Regions from separate parts of the Chryseobacterium sp. UF-290 genome, predicted to be linked through region 2. Evidence: riboswitches for the same ligand, from Rfam matches in the RefSeq annotation. Region 2 holds a riboswitch; each other region holds the start of a gene.
The links. Region 2 has a riboswitch for cobalamin ahead of metE (5-methyltetrahydropteroyltriglutamate--homocysteine S-methyltransferase). Riboswitches for the same ligand answer to the same signal wherever they lie in the genome.
Positions count from the first base shown of each region.

Region 1 (5,081 bases), on a different contig from region 2:
AAGGATCTTGCACTGGTGTATGCGTTCATGTTCAAATTGGAAGGAATTAGTAAATAATAAGGTTCTCGCAGATTTTGCAGATAACGCAGATTCATATTTGATGACAGAAAATGAAATCTCATATATTGTACGAAAGTGTGTTTTCAATGTTTATAATCAGTTAGGACCTGGTTTACTTGAATCTGTATATCAAAAAATTCTAATCTATGAATTAGAAGAAAATGGACTGTGTGTTAAATCTGAAGTTATACTTCCTGTTTATTATGACCACAAAAAATTTGATATTAATTTTAAAATTGACATCTTAGTAGAAGATAAGGTTATTTTAGAACTGAAATCAGTGAAAGAACTAGATAATATTCATTATAAACAATTATATACTTATTTAAAATTAGCTGATAAAAAACTGGGATTGCTGATTAATTTCAATACTTCCAGTATTTTAGATAATATAAAAAGAGTTGTAAACAACCTATAAATATGTAATGATGTTAATCTGCGAAATCAAACCAATCAGCGAGAGATAGAAAATAAAGCTCGCAGATTTTGCAGATAACGCAGATGTAAGCGAGCTTAATCAGAAAAATAAAAAATAAATCAATCAATATTATAAATCTTATGAGAAGAAAAATAGTTGCAGGCAACTGGAAAATGAACAAAAATGTAATTGATGCACAACAATTAATGATTCAGTTACTAAGCTATAAAAACAATAATGCTACCAACTGTGAGGTTTGGATCGCTCCACCATCGTTGTATCTGATGATGGCAAAGGATATCTTTGAAAAGGATGAAATCGGGGTCTTTTCTCAGGATATGAGCGAGCATGAAAGTGGTGCTTACACAGGTGAGATCTCTGCGGATATGCTGGAATCTATCGATGCAAACGGGTCACTGATCGGTCACTCTGAAAGAAGACAATACCACGGAGAAACAGATTCTCACTGCAACAGAAAGATCAAATTGGCTTTGGATAAAGGTCTTACGCCTATCTACTGTAACGGAGAAACGCTTGAGCAGAGAAAGGCAGGACAACATCTTGAAGTGGTAAAGAATCAGACTGAAGTGGCACTTTTCACACTTTCTGCTGATGAGATCAAAAAGGTAGTGATCGCTTACGAACCGGTTTGGGCTATCGGAACCGGAGAAACAGCAACACCGGAACAGGCTCAGGAAATCCACGCTCACATCAGAAATATCATTGCTTCCAAATACGGACAGGAAGTTGCTGATGAGGTTTCTATTCTTTACGGAGGTTCTGTAAAACCTGATAATGCAAAAGAGATCTTCTCTCAGCCTGATATCGACGGAGGTCTTATCGGAGGAGCAGCTTTAAAGCTGGAAGATTTCTCTAAAATTATTGAGGCTTTTAATTAAAATAAAAGAATCTTAATTGTATAGACATGAAAAAAATTATTTTAATATTCTTTGGAATTCTTTTATTTGATATAATTTATGTCTGTATTTATGATCAGTTTTTAATTGGTTTAAAACCTGTTTTTTTAAATTATCCTTTACTTTTGATAAAGGCCCTGGTAAGTTCTCCGGCAATTTTATTTAATAAATCACTGCCTTTTTATGCTGCCATTCCGACTTATCAAACAGTATTAATATTTATAGGCAACGTTTTAATACAAACGTTTTTAATTTATAGAATTTTCTTTAAAAAGAGAGAAGCTAGCTAAAAAATATTATAAAAATAAAAAACGGCGGAATCTTCGATTCCGCCGTTTCCTTTAAAAAAATCTAATTATTGAATTACTGAATATCGACTACGTACATCGTTCCTTTATCTGCCTTACCTGTTTTAGGCAAGATCTTCGCTTTAGGGTTTCCATTTCTGTCATGGTTATTTATTACCTGTATCATCTTTACATGATGTCAATGCGCCAGCACCAAAACAAATAATAATACTTTTTCATATTTTCTTTTATGGCTGCGAAAGTATACATTGATTATAAACTGATCTTAAATACAATGACAATTGTACTTTAACAATACAACCTGTAAAGTGAATTAAATATAAACATCAGTATTCCTCATTACGATCCGAAAATAAAAATACAGGCACAGATTCTTTATTAATTTGAAAAAAACATTCCCCGGTGGATATACCGAATAGCATAATAACGGAAAACAGCTGTATAATTCACAAAATAAACATCAAAAATTTATATGATATATTTGCGGCGATTTAAGGTTGAACGCTGTTCATTAATAGGGAATCAAGTGAGAATATACTATTCAATTCTTGAGCTGTACCCGCAACTGTAAACTGTTTCACCTGTAGCTTTACATACCACTGGATTGCAAATCCGGGAAGGTCTGCTATAGGATGTGAGCCAGGAGACCTGCCTTGAATGCATTTTTAATTTCAGGAATAAAGGCTTTATGCTTTACCTGCAACTGAGTTTCGGGAATAAAACTTTAATTTAAATATATCATGAGGAAAATCTATTTCTTTTTCTTACTGCTTGTAATGCAGTTCCTGTCGGCCCAATTTACAGAAAGCGACATTAAATTCTGGGTAGGAACCGGTTCTAAGAAGGCTTATTTCATTGCCGACTTTAATGACAGCAATACTCCTAAATCTTATGCATGGGGATATCGCTTTGATGCTGACAATTTAAAGGCGGAAGATATGATGAATGCTATTATATCAGCAGAACCTAAAATGGAAGCGGATATTTTATCAGGATTTCTATACAGCTTCAAATACAACCACCATACTCCAAGCACCGATGATTCCTGGATACCCTGGATCGGATCAGATGCGGAAAATATGTCTAATAACAATAATGGCGCAGGTTATGTTGATTTAACAGATGGGTTATGGTTTGGTATCAAATATGGTTTGGATGATATGGACATTCCTCCATCCATACCTGTTCCTGCCTACAGTTCCCAATGGTATACTTCATCTCAGATAACCAACTGGATCGGAGCCGGAGCTAATAAAAGCCTTGTCGTTATTGATTTCGGAACAGATAATGCTAACGGCAATGGTAATTCTTTTGTGTTTGGAATACAATATAACGGGGTATTAACAGCTGAGCAGGCTTTACAGCTCATTCAGTCACAGGCTTCGTATTTTAATTTTACCTCAGCTAATAACCAGATTTCCACACTGTCGCTGAACAGTTTCACCGGCAATACTTCCGGACCTGACAGCTGGAAATTATACAAAGGAAAAGATCTATCAAGCTGGCAGAATAAAGCCGATCTTTCCCAGATTCAATTGGGTAATAATGATTGGTTAGGATTAAGCTTTGGACAGAGAAGACCTTTTACTCCAACAGAAGCTTCGAATGCCACACTGGGAGTTGCTAATGTTAATAGAAAAGTAGTTGGTATTTATCCTAACCCTGCAAGTGATTTCATTCAGATCGACACCCCTGGGAAAGTTAAAGAGGTAAATATCTATTCCGCTTCAGGTCAGAAAGTAATGACATCCCGGGAAACTAAGATCAATATTCAGCCTTTAAGCTCAGGAGGTTATTTCATTGAGATTAAAACATCTGATCATTCAACGATACATAAGATCGTGAAAAAATAGTAATAGCGCCTTTTTAAGGCGTTTTTTTATTAAAATCTAAAAATCCGCAGATTAGTGGCAAAACAAAAAACGCATCCATTGGATGCGTTTTTACTATGATTTTATGATCAATTATTTTTTATCTGCGGCTCTCTGTAAAACCTCATCTACCATTCCATAGCCTTTGGCTTCTTCAGAAGTCATCCAGTAGTCTCTGTCAGAAGATTTTTCAACCCACTCGTAAGTCTGTCCTGAATGGTGACCGATGATTTCATAAAGCTCCTGCTTTAATTTTAACATCTCTCTCAAGTTGATCTCCATATCAGAAGCAACCCCTTGCGCTCCTCCTGAAGGCTGGTGAATCATTACTCTTGAATGCTTAAGCGCGGAACGTTTTCCTTTTTCTCCGGCAACCAATAACACCGCTCCCATTGAAGCAGCCATACCTGTACAGATTGTTGCTACATCAGGCTTGATGATCTGCATTGTGTCGTAAATACCTAATCCGGCATACACACTACCACCAGGCGAATTGATATAGATCTGAATATCTTTTGAAGGATCTGCACTTTCAAGGAATAAAAGCTGCGCCGTAACGATGTTCGCTACCTGATCATCAATTCCTGTTCCCAGGAAGATAATTCTGTCCATCATCAGACGGGAGAAAACGTCCATCTGAGCAACGTTCAATCTTCTTTCTTCCATGATGTATGGAGTAAGATTCGTCGGGCCATACATTCCCATATACTGATCGGTAACCAGACCGTTGTTTCCTAAATGTTTTACAGAGAAATCTCTGAATTCCTTTTTAATGTCCATATTTCTATTATGTATTATTTTAACAAAAATTTTCAAAGTTTAAATTACAATATTTATTCCTAAAATTTTATAGGACTTTTTGTCACAGAATACAAAAATATTTGTCTTTAAACTATCTCTTTCGATCCGCATAGATCCCTTTGATCGGTGAATATTCGATAATATTGCTTAGCCGTATCGAGGCCTGCTTCAGCAAAGTGATCTTTTTGATCAGTTCATAATACTTCATTTCATCGGTATTGCTGTACTGGTCGAGCTCCTTTGCCGTTTCCGTGATCAGATAATCAATATACCGGTATTTATGCAATAAAACATCCCCTTTGATCTGATCTGCCACCTTATCACCATAATTCGGCGGGTAAATATTTCTGGAAGCCCAGTTTTCAAGCTCATCCATAGGGATCAGGGCGTCTACCACCTTCGTTGTGATCTCTTCATCCATAAAAGATACAAAAAAGTTTCCACTTCTGAGCTCATCTTTCTGAATCCCCTCCCTCACCTGATTGATAATGATCTCATTTTCTTTAACTAAAAATGTATACTGCTCCTCTTCAAAATGGTGCAGGATCTCTTCAATGACCGTGATCTGGTATTCCTCATTCTTTTCATTTCTGCGTTTCAGAACGATATCGCCGAACATCAGCATATGATCTACCAGTTTATTCTCCATAAACAGTAAATCGAAGAGGAATGGATCTTCTTTTTCCTTGTCCAAAGGAACGATCTC
Region 1 covers NZ_JBSICB010000001.1:447,360-452,440, forward strand. Annotated here, with positions in the region: gene AC4IF5_RS01895 (S9 family peptidase) at 1-57, shown strand, start outside; gene AC4IF5_RS01900 (GxxExxY protein) at 101-478, shown strand; gene tpiA (triose-phosphate isomerase) at 619-1,377, shown strand; gene AC4IF5_RS01910 (hypothetical protein) at 1,404-1,685, shown strand; cobalamin riboswitch at 2,181-2,373, shown strand; gene AC4IF5_RS01915 (T9SS type A sorting domain-containing protein) at 2,444-3,556, shown strand; gene clpP (ATP-dependent Clp endopeptidase proteolytic subunit ClpP) at 3,668-4,354, opposite strand; gene dnaG (DNA primase) at 4,467-5,081, opposite strand, start outside.
Region 1: it holds a riboswitch for cobalamin, as region 2 does, so the genes downstream of both, AC4IF5_RS01915 (T9SS type A sorting domain-containing protein) here and metE (5-methyltetrahydropteroyltriglutamate--homocysteine S-methyltransferase) in region 2, are expected to answer to the same signal.

Region 2 (5,081 bases):
AGATATTATTGCTGAAAAAAAATATTTATTGGATACTATTAATCCGGAGCTGATGACAGCCGGAAGATGGCCTTCATCCATTAATTATGGTCTTTATACTGCACAAAACGGAGCGGTGAACACTATTTTTTCAGAAATAGGTATACAATCTGGCTTGCGGGGAGTAAACGGCCCTCCGGGTACAGGAAAGACCACTCTTTTATTAGATGTTATTGCAGAAATCATTGTGAGAAGAGCTAAAGTACTATCTGAGTTGGGACCTCATCATATTTTTGAAAACAGATACCAAAAGATAGAGAAAGAAGATGGATATTTTGAATTAACCTGCAATATAAACAAGAAACTGCTCAACGATTTTGGAATCGTGGTGGCAAGTAATAATAATGCTGCTGTTGAAAATATAACCAAGGAGCTTCCTGCAAAATCAAAGATAGATTCAAAAACCTTTTCTGAGGCTGATTATTTTGCAGAATGTTCCAGAGCGCTTATCGAAGAAGAAAGTTGGGGAATCCTAAGTGCAGCGCTGGGGAATTCAAAAAACAGGATTGCTTTCAGAAATGCTTTCTGGGGAACAGAAAATAAAGAACAAAGAGAAAAGAAAGGAGTTGGTTTCAAAGAAACTCTCTCTGCTGTTTATCAGGATAAAGAAAATGATAAGACCTCATATTATCTGGGGCAGTTTGAAACAACAAAAGATGAACTGAAACGGTTACATAAACGTTTTGCTGTCTTTAAAAAGAAGGCAGGAGCTTTCCACACATCACTACCTTTATTCAAAAAAAATAAAGATGCGAAGCTTGTTTTGGAAAGTAAAGCTTCGAGCCTGGCTATCGAGATCAAAAAGCTGGAGGAAGATGAAAAAGAGCTGATGGTTCAAGAGCAGAGTAATAAAGAATCTATGGATAAAGTTCAGGTTGCCATGAATTTTTTAACAGCCAATAAGCCTTCTTTCTTTACCTTTCATAAAATTTTTAATTCTAAAGCTTACAGGAAATGGAAATCACAGGCTGATGCCTATCTGAATGAATATAATGCTTATCTGTCAAAATATAATGATATTAAAAAGCTATTACCGAAGATCAAAGCAAAGATAGAATCAGCCACTTCCGAATTGAATAATGTATCTGCAGAAATTATTACGCTCCGAAAAGCAATACATTCATATCTCAGTCAGGCAGAAACACTTCACAAAGAGTATGGAATAGATCATAAGCAGCTCTGTGACGAGAATTTTGAATTATTGTCTTTGGATGAAATTCATTTGAGGATGCCTTATTATTCTCCGGAAATAGCCCAATTAAGAAGTGATATCTTCCTGCTGAGTCTTGAACTTCATCAATATACGATCCTCTCCAATGCGAAAAAAATAAGGTTCAATCTTGAAACTTTCTTCAAAATGTTGACTGGGCAGGCAGATGTTACTCCAGATATATCAGAAAACTTATGGAGTACTTTTTTCCTGTGTGTGCCTGTAGTTTCCACCACTCTGGCTTCAGCCGGCAGACTGTTTCCAAACCGGGTTCAGAACCAGATTGGCTGGCTTCTGATCGATGAGGCAGGCCAGGCAACTCCTCAATCTATTGCGGGGAGCCTTTACCGCTCAAAACGAAGCATTATTATCGGAGATCCCTTGCAGGTAGAACCGGTAGTGACCATTCCTACGGGGCTGGTTTTCAAATTGAGAAAGCAGGAAAATGTAGAGTCCATATGGTCTCCGTCACAAACTTCTGCCCAGCAGCTGGCTGACAGAATTTCTGTAAAAGGAACCTATATGAAGAACGGTTCTTCTGATATCCCCATCTGGACAGGATTTCCGTTGCGTACGCACAGAAGATGTGATGATCCGATGTTTACTATTGCTAACAAGATCGCTTATGGAGGACAGATGGTGAAAGCTACCGTTGATGAGGTTGATAAAGAATATCTTGGGAAATCGCAATGGTTCCATGTGGCAGATGAAAATCCTCCTATTAATAAGCATGCATTAAAAGATGAAATAGAAGAACTGAAGCTTAAAATAGACCAGCTTCAGAAAACAGGATATAATGGGAATATTTACGTTATTTCCCCTTTTAAATCTGTGGCCGACAAATGTAATCAGGAATTTCATTACAGCTCTCAGATCTCCTGTGGGACCATTCATAAATTCCAGGGGAAAGAGGCAGATGTTGTATTCCTGGTATTGGGAGGGGATCCAAAATCTTCCGGAGCACGAAATTGGGCCTCCGAAAAGCCCAATATGCTGAACGTAGCCCTTACCAGAGCGAAAAAAAGAATTTATGTCATTGGAAATAAAACATTGTGGGGGCAGTGCTCTTATTTCGATGTGATGGCCAAAACACTGTAGTAGAGAAGATGTCCGGTTGGCAAATGGTAAATTGGAGACATATGTGGTCATATCCCGGAGCTGAGCTTTCAGAAGGAAATCAAAATCTCCTGAGATCATATGTGACTTTCCTTTTTTAATTAAAACAGACGAAGGGAGAGAGATTATCTTAGGATCTTTACCGTTAGTTTTGCATTTTTCGGAGGAGCCTTGGTAACAGTATATTGTTGTCATCGGATTTTTCCGCAGAATATTATTCTTTTAAATTACTAAAATAGCTTTTGTTTTAGAATTATATTCTTTTTAATTCTGTTTATTGAGTTTAATTTGCTTAATATAGTGGATGTTGTTGTTTGTTTATTCTGTATGATTAATTTTACACAAAATTAAAATCTTTTTACATCTATCGAATGATATGGGTAAAAGATACAGTTCTTTATCAACTTCATCAAACAGGAAAGGTTTTACTTAAGGTAGATTAATAGGGAATCGTGTGAGAATCACGAGCTGTCGCGCAACTGTAAGTAACATACGAGAGGTTTCTGTCCCTGGATATCCACTGCCTGAAGCGGGAAGGATGACGGAAACCGTTACAAGCCAGGAGACCTGCCTTTACTGAATTGACAATGCTTTCGCGGTTTGAAGCTTAGGGTCATACAGATGATATGTTGAGTTGTGCATTTTCTTTGAAGAGAAATTGTATTGTTCAGTATGTCATTGTTTTCCAGAAATTTCCGTAAAAGCATTGCGAAGCGTTTTAAAGAGCTTGAAAATTAAGTTTAATTAAAAAGTTTAAAAAAATGCAAACTCACATTCTGGGCTATCCGCGTATTGGTAGCAAGAGAGAACTTAAAAAAGCCTGCGAACAGTATTGGTCAGGCAAAATTGTTTTGGAAGAACTTCTTACTATAGGAAGAAATATCTGTAACCAAAACTGGAATATTCAGAAAGAAGCCGGTATAGATCTTATTCCCTGTAATGATTTTTCATATTATGATCAGGTTCTGGATATGAGCTTAATTGTAGGGGCTATCCCTGCACGTTATCACGAAGTAGTGCTTAAAAAAAATAATTCTGAGCTGGATCTTTATTTTGCAATGGCAAGAGGATATCAGAAAGAAGGATTAGATATCACAGCCATGGAAATGACTAAATGGTTTGATACCAATTATCATTATATTGTTCCTGAGTTCTACAAAGATCAGCAGTTTAAGCTGAGTTCAGATAAAATATTCAACGAATTTGCCGGAGCCAGACAGGCTGGGATCAATGCGAAACCGGTAATCATTGGACCTGTTTCCTATCTTCTTTTAGGAAAAGAAAAAGAAGAGGGGTTTGATAAACTGGATCTGGCAGGAAACCTTCTTCCGGTTTATACGGAGATTTTAACAAAACTTCAGGAGCAGGGGGCAGAATGGATACAGTTTGATGAGCCGTTTTTGGCTTTGGATATAACGGAAAAAGCAAAAGAAACATATCGGTGGGTCTATTCCGAACTAAGAAAGTATTTTCCGAAGCTTAAGCTTATTGTTGCCACTTATTTTGAAGGATTAAAGGATAATCTATCTCTTGCCGTTTCACTTCCTGTGAATGTTCTTCATATAGATCTCGTTAGAAATCCGGAGCAGCTGGATGATGTGCTCAAGGTGATCCCTGAAAGCTTAAGCCTTTCATTGGGGCTTGTTGACGGAAGAAATATCTGGAAAAACGATCTTGAAAGATCTCTGAATTTCATTAAAAGAACAGCCGGGAAGTTAGGAAAGGAAAGAGTTTTTATAGCACCGTCCTGCTCATTGCTCCATTCACCATGTGACTTGGATTTTGAGACGGGTCTTAACGCCGAAATTAAAAACTGGCTGTCTTTTGCAAAGCAGAAAGTGAAAGAAGTGGTCATCCTTAAAGAGCTTATTGCCGGAACGGAGGATAAAAATATCCTTATAGATTTTGAAGAAAATAAAAAAGCGGTTGCAGGAAGAAAAAGCTCCTCTCTTATCCATAATGAAAAAGTGAAGCAAAGAGCTAAAGCCGTTACTGAAGAAGATGCTCAAAGAAAAAATGACTTTAAGATCCGTAAACAGGAGCAGCAAAAAGTATTACAGCTGCCTTTGTTTCCTACAACCACGATCGGTTCGTTTCCACAGACTGCAGAAGTAAGAAGCTGGAGGGCCAGATTCAAAAAAGGAGAGCTGACCTACGCACAATATGATGCTTTGCTGAAAGAAGAAACCCAAAGAACGATTCGCTGGCAGGAAGAGATAGGAATTGATGTATTGGTTCACGGAGAATTTGAACGGAATGATATGGTGGAATATTTCGGAGAACAGCTGGAAGGATTCATATTTACCAGGAATGGCTGGGTACAAAGCTATGGAAGCCGTTGTGTAAAGCCTCCCGTTATTTTCGGTGATGTATCACGACCGGATCCGATGACGGTTTACTGGTCTCAATATGCTCAATCTCAGACTCAAAAGTGGGTGAAAGGGATGCTGACAGGGCCTGTTACTATTTTGCAATGGTCTTTCGTGCGTGATGACCAGCCCCGCTCTGAAACCTGTAAGCAAATTGCTTTGGCGATCCGTGATGAAGTGGTGGATCTTGAAAAAGCAGGGATCAGGATCATCCAGATTGATGAGCCGGCTATCAGAGAAGGACTGCCTTTAAGAAGAGCAGACTGGCAGCGTTATCTTCAGTGGGCGGTGGAAGCCTTCAGGATCTCAGCCAGTGGAGTGGAAGATGCCACTCAGATCCATACCCA
Region 2 covers NZ_JBSICB010000020.1:71,216-76,296, forward strand. Annotated here, with positions in the region: gene AC4IF5_RS18510 (DEAD/DEAH box helicase) at 1-2,347, shown strand, start outside; cobalamin riboswitch at 2,769-2,954, shown strand; gene metE (5-methyltetrahydropteroyltriglutamate--homocysteine S-methyltransferase) at 3,127-5,081, shown strand, end outside.

Region 3 (5,081 bases), on a different contig from region 2:
ATGTATTATAATACCGGATTTAAAGATGCGGGAAGGTATCGTGTTACCCTTACTCAGGCTGATTGGATGAAATTCAGGGTTCCAAGTTTAAGAAACATTGAATATACGGCTCCCTATATGCATGACGGAAGATTTTACACCCTGGAGGCCGTGCTAAATTTCTATTCTGATCATGTGGAAGATAATCCCAATCTGGACCCACAGCTCAAACAGAATGGTCATACGGGAATTGCAATGAGTGATCAGGAAAAGCAGCTTATTATCGCTTTCCTGAAAACATTGTCCGATAAGAATTTTATATCCAATCCAAAATTTGCAGAATAATTTAAGAAAACATGAAGAAGATCATATTGATAATAGGTCTGGCTGTATTTAATATGAACCAGGCAAAGACGGTCAGAGACAGTGCTTATATTGTTCCGGAAAGCTTCAGCCGGATCAGTTTTTATGAAGATTGTGATGCATGTGGCTGTGCGGCAGGAAACGGTTCATCCGGTTTTGAATCTTTATTGAATCCACAGTTTATCGGGATCAAATACTTTGCCCAGCATTATAAGGCAAAAGAAAACTTATTTGTAAAAGACCTGACTCAGGATCAGTATTTCAATACATTACAGCTTTGGGGTAAGATTCCGGTGACGGAAAAATTGAGTGTTTATGCAAGTCTGCCATTCCATTTTCATGAAAAAAAAACAATGCAGGGGGATATCAGGATCAATGGGATTGGTGATCTGAACCTGATGGGAATTTACCGGTTAATAGGTTCTAAAGATAATTTTCATCAGCTGAGTGGAGGGCTGGGAGTGAAAGTTCCTCTCGGTAAGTTCGATGAAAAAGGAATATCAGGAGTCAATCCCAGCTTTCAGCTGGGAACCGGAAGCTGGGATTATCAGGCTGCTCTGAACTATAAATTTCAAAAAAACAAGATTGCGGTATTGATCAATACGGATTACACCATCAAGACAGAAAACAAAAAGCATTACCGCTTCGGAAATCAGTGGAATTATGCAGCCACAGGTTTTTATCAGATTACAGGAAATGAAAAGACTGTATTTTCTGTTAAGACCGGGCTTCAGGGAGAAGTCTACGCTCAAAATAAACAGTTTGGTGAAGGGCTGCCTAATACTTCCGGAAGCGCATTGTATGGAAAGCTGGGATTTGAAGCTTCCTATAAAAGGTTCAGCCTGGGAAGCGAAGTCATGCTTCCGGTGTATACCCATCTGGCGGGAGGAGATATCGAGGCGAAATCAAGGTTCAGTATTTTCCTGAATATCGGGATATAGCTGAGAATGTAAACAATTGTTCCTGCTACGGATGTACGAATAAAAGGATTTGTGCATTCGTGGCAGTTTTTATTTCTTTTGGTATATTTATAATATTGTGAATCATTTCGTTGTTGACGAATATATATTAATAATTGTCTATATTTGCCGAAATTTGGTGAGCCGTAAAAAGCTCTTAAAAGGGAATCCGGTGGAAATCCGGAACAGACCCGCTGCTGTAAGCTCCGCACCAGAGTTTTTGAAGAATATATCCACTGTTTTTTTAATGGGAAGGATTTCAAAAATGGAGTAAGTCAGAAGACCTGCCAGAAAATTAAACGTTTGACGCTTTCGTGGAATAAAGCTTAGGACAACAATGATTCTGTGCAGTGATCACTGTACTTTGTCGTTGCTTTCTTATATCCATTGGCGTCATCATTATCCATGAATGAGCTAATGGTGGCAAAACTGATTATATCTCAATTTCATAAAATTGTTTTCACCGCTTTGGTGTTAACATCTCAATTCTTGTTTTCCCAAACAAAGAAAAAGGACAGTCTCAAAGAAGAAGCGATCAAAGCTGTCGAAATCTATAAAAAGAATTTTAAGGAAATCCTTCCGGCACAGACATTACAGGGTGAGGAGCTTGAAAGGCTGAACAGCCAGTCGGTAGCTGATGCCTTGCGGTATTTTTCCGGGATACAGATCAAGGATTATGGAGGTATGGGCGGCCTGAAAACGGTGAATATCCGGAGTATGGGAAGCCAGCATGTAGGCGTTTTCTATGATGGTATCCAGCTGGGAAATGTGCAGAACGGTATTGTAGATCTTGGAAAATTTTCATTGGATGATATAGAATCGGTTTCTTTGTATAATGGTCAGAAAAGTGAGATTTTCCAGCCGGCAAAAGACTTCGGATCTTCAGGGTCAGTTTATCTTCAGCCTAAAACACCTGTTTTTAAGGGAGATCAAAAAACGAACTTGACGCTTAAGCTCAAATTAGGCTCCATCAGTTTATTTAATCCTTCGTTCCGTCTGGAACAAAAGCTTTCAGACAGGGTTTCTGCAAGTTTCAGTTCGGAGTTTTTACAGAGCGACGGACTATATAAGTATAAATATGAGAAGAAAAATTCTGACGGATCTATTGCCAATGATACCATTGCGAGAAGATACGATTCTTATATCAGAGCCAAACGTTTTGAAACCAGTTTTCACGGGACCATTGATGAAGGAAGCTGGAATGTGAGGGGGTATGGTTATATTTCAGATCGTGGGATTCCTACCGCCATTGTCAATAATGATTTTGGACCTAAAGGGCAGCAGATGCTGGATGAAAATTATTTTGTTCAGGCCGGTTTCAGGAAAAAACTGTTTCCAAAATTTGAAACCCAGGTTAAAGCCAAATTCGCATATGATTATACAAGATTCCTGGACACAGTTAATGTCGCGACAACAGCTCTTCCCATAGATAATGCTTATGTACAGAGAGAGCTGTATTTTTCCACATCAAATATTTATTCCATTAATAAAGACTGGGATGTAAGTGCCAGCTTTGATTTTCAGTATAATAATCTGGATGCCAGCCTTAGGGATTTTTCATATCCTACCCGCTATACTTCATTGCTTGCCTTTGCTACAACCTATCAGTGGAAAGGATTTAAGTTTTTGGGAAGCGTTCTCGGAACCTTTGTCCACGAAAATGTAAAAATGAATGCCAAGTCTCCTGATAAAACTGAATGGACACCTTCTGTATTTTTGAGCTATCAGCCTTTTGATGCAAAAGATTTTACGGTACGGGCTTTTTATAAAAGAGTTTTCAGAATGCCGACTTTCAATGATCTGTATTACACTATGATCGGAAACACAATGCTGAAACCTGAATATACGAATCAATATGATGCCGGCTTCACTTACCAGAAATTGTATGATCATAAAGTTTTTAAAGGGATTTATGTGAAAGTGGACGGATATTATAATGAAGTCGAAGATAAGATTGTCGCTGTTCCTACCACTAATCTTTTCAGATGGATGATGACAAACCTGGGTAATGTAAAGATCATAGGTGCAGATGTGAATGTCCGGGCTGAATTTGATATCAATAAAGTTAAACTGAAACCTCTGGTAAGCTATACCTACCAGAGAGCGGGAGATTTTACCGATAAAAAAGAAAGCTATTATGGAGACCAGATTCCTTATGTGCCATGGCATGCTGTAACTTTTACCATGATGGCAGATTATAAGGACTGGAGTTTCAATTACAGCTTTATGTACACCGGAGAACGCTATGATGCGCAGCTGAATAATATCCGTGCCAATTATCTTCAGCCGTGGTATACTCATGACATATCAATTCAGAGAAAATTCAACTGGCATTCCCATCAGTTCAAGGTCAGTTTTGAGGTCAATAACATGCTTGATCAATATTATGACGTGGTAAGGAACTATCCGATGCCCGGAAGAAATTTTAAACTTATTGTAAGCTTTATACTATGAAAAAACTAAACTTTTGCCTGCTGGCTCTTACCATCTTCTTTCTGTTCTCCTGCCGGACAGATGATTATGTGGTTCCTTCAGAAAAAAATGAAGTAGGTACCGGAGAAGATACTCCCATCAAAGGATTTTATCTTCTGAATGAAGGAAATATGGGCAGCAACAAGTGTACGCTCGATTATTTCGATTATGCTACCGGAACTTATCATAAAAATATTTACGCAGAGATCAACCCGAGTGTGGTAAAAGAGTTGGGTGATGTAGGAAATGATATCATGATCTACGGAAGCAAAATGTATGTGATTGTGAATGTTTCCAATAAAATTGAAGTACTGGAAGCTAAGACTGCAAAACGTATCAAGACCATACAGCTCCAGAACTGCCGCTATTTGTCTTTTAAAGGAAATAAAGTCTATGCCAGCAGCTATGCCGGCCCTGTTGAGTTAAACCCAAATTCTCCGCCCGGGAAAGTGGTAGAGATCGATACTACTTCACTGACGATTCAAAGACAGGTTGTGGTTGGGTATCAGCCGGAAGAGATGGAAATTATCGGGGATCAGCTTTTTGTGGCCAATTCCGGAGGATATATGTTCCCGAATTATGATAAAACAGTTTCTGTCATTGACCTCAATACTTTTACGCAGACCAAAAAAATTGATGTGGCGATCAATCTCCACCGTATTCAGAAAGATAATTACGGGGATCTATATGTGAGTTCCAGAGGAGATTATTACAATATTCCATCAAGTCTGTTTCTTGTGGATGCTGCTACGGGAACGGTGAAGAAGGACTTCCATGTTGCTGTCAGCGGAATGACGATCGTGAATGACAAGCTGTATTATTATGGCAATGAATTCAATTATAATACACATAGTTATGTCAAAACCTTCGGGATCATCGATGTCAAGACTGAGCAGGTCATTGCCAATAAAATTATTGATCAGCAATACGCTGATGAGATCAAAGCTCCTTACGGAATTGCTGTAAATCCTTATACGGAAGATATCTATCTGACTGATGCCAGAAACTATGTGACCACCGGATATGTATACTGTTTCGATAAGAACGGAAAATTCAAATGGAAGACAGAAGGAGGTAACATTCCTGCTCATTTTACTTTTTTATATAAATAAATTAGATTGAAAAAATGGAAAGAAAAACGGTACATATTTTAAAAACCATACTTCTCTCTTCGCTTCTGCTGGGAGCTGCAGCCTGTAAAAGCGATAGTGAAGAAGTTGTAGAAGAAGTGACTTTTCCTGCGGAAGTTCTTAAAGAATCCTATACGATTGACAGACTTAAGCTTTTAAATATAGACCCGAAAATTGA
Region 3 covers NZ_JBSICB010000004.1:205,162-210,242, forward strand. Annotated here, with positions in the region: gene AC4IF5_RS06405 (cytochrome-c peroxidase) at 1-324, shown strand, start outside; gene AC4IF5_RS06410 (transporter) at 336-1,283, shown strand; cobalamin riboswitch at 1,422-1,607, shown strand; gene AC4IF5_RS06415 (TonB-dependent receptor plug domain-containing protein) at 1,791-3,755, shown strand; gene AC4IF5_RS06420 (YncE family protein) at 3,752-4,885, shown strand; gene AC4IF5_RS06425 (cell surface protein) at 4,900-5,081, shown strand, end outside.
Region 3: it holds a riboswitch for cobalamin, as region 2 does, so the genes downstream of both, AC4IF5_RS06415 (TonB-dependent receptor plug domain-containing protein) here and metE (5-methyltetrahydropteroyltriglutamate--homocysteine S-methyltransferase) in region 2, are expected to answer to the same signal.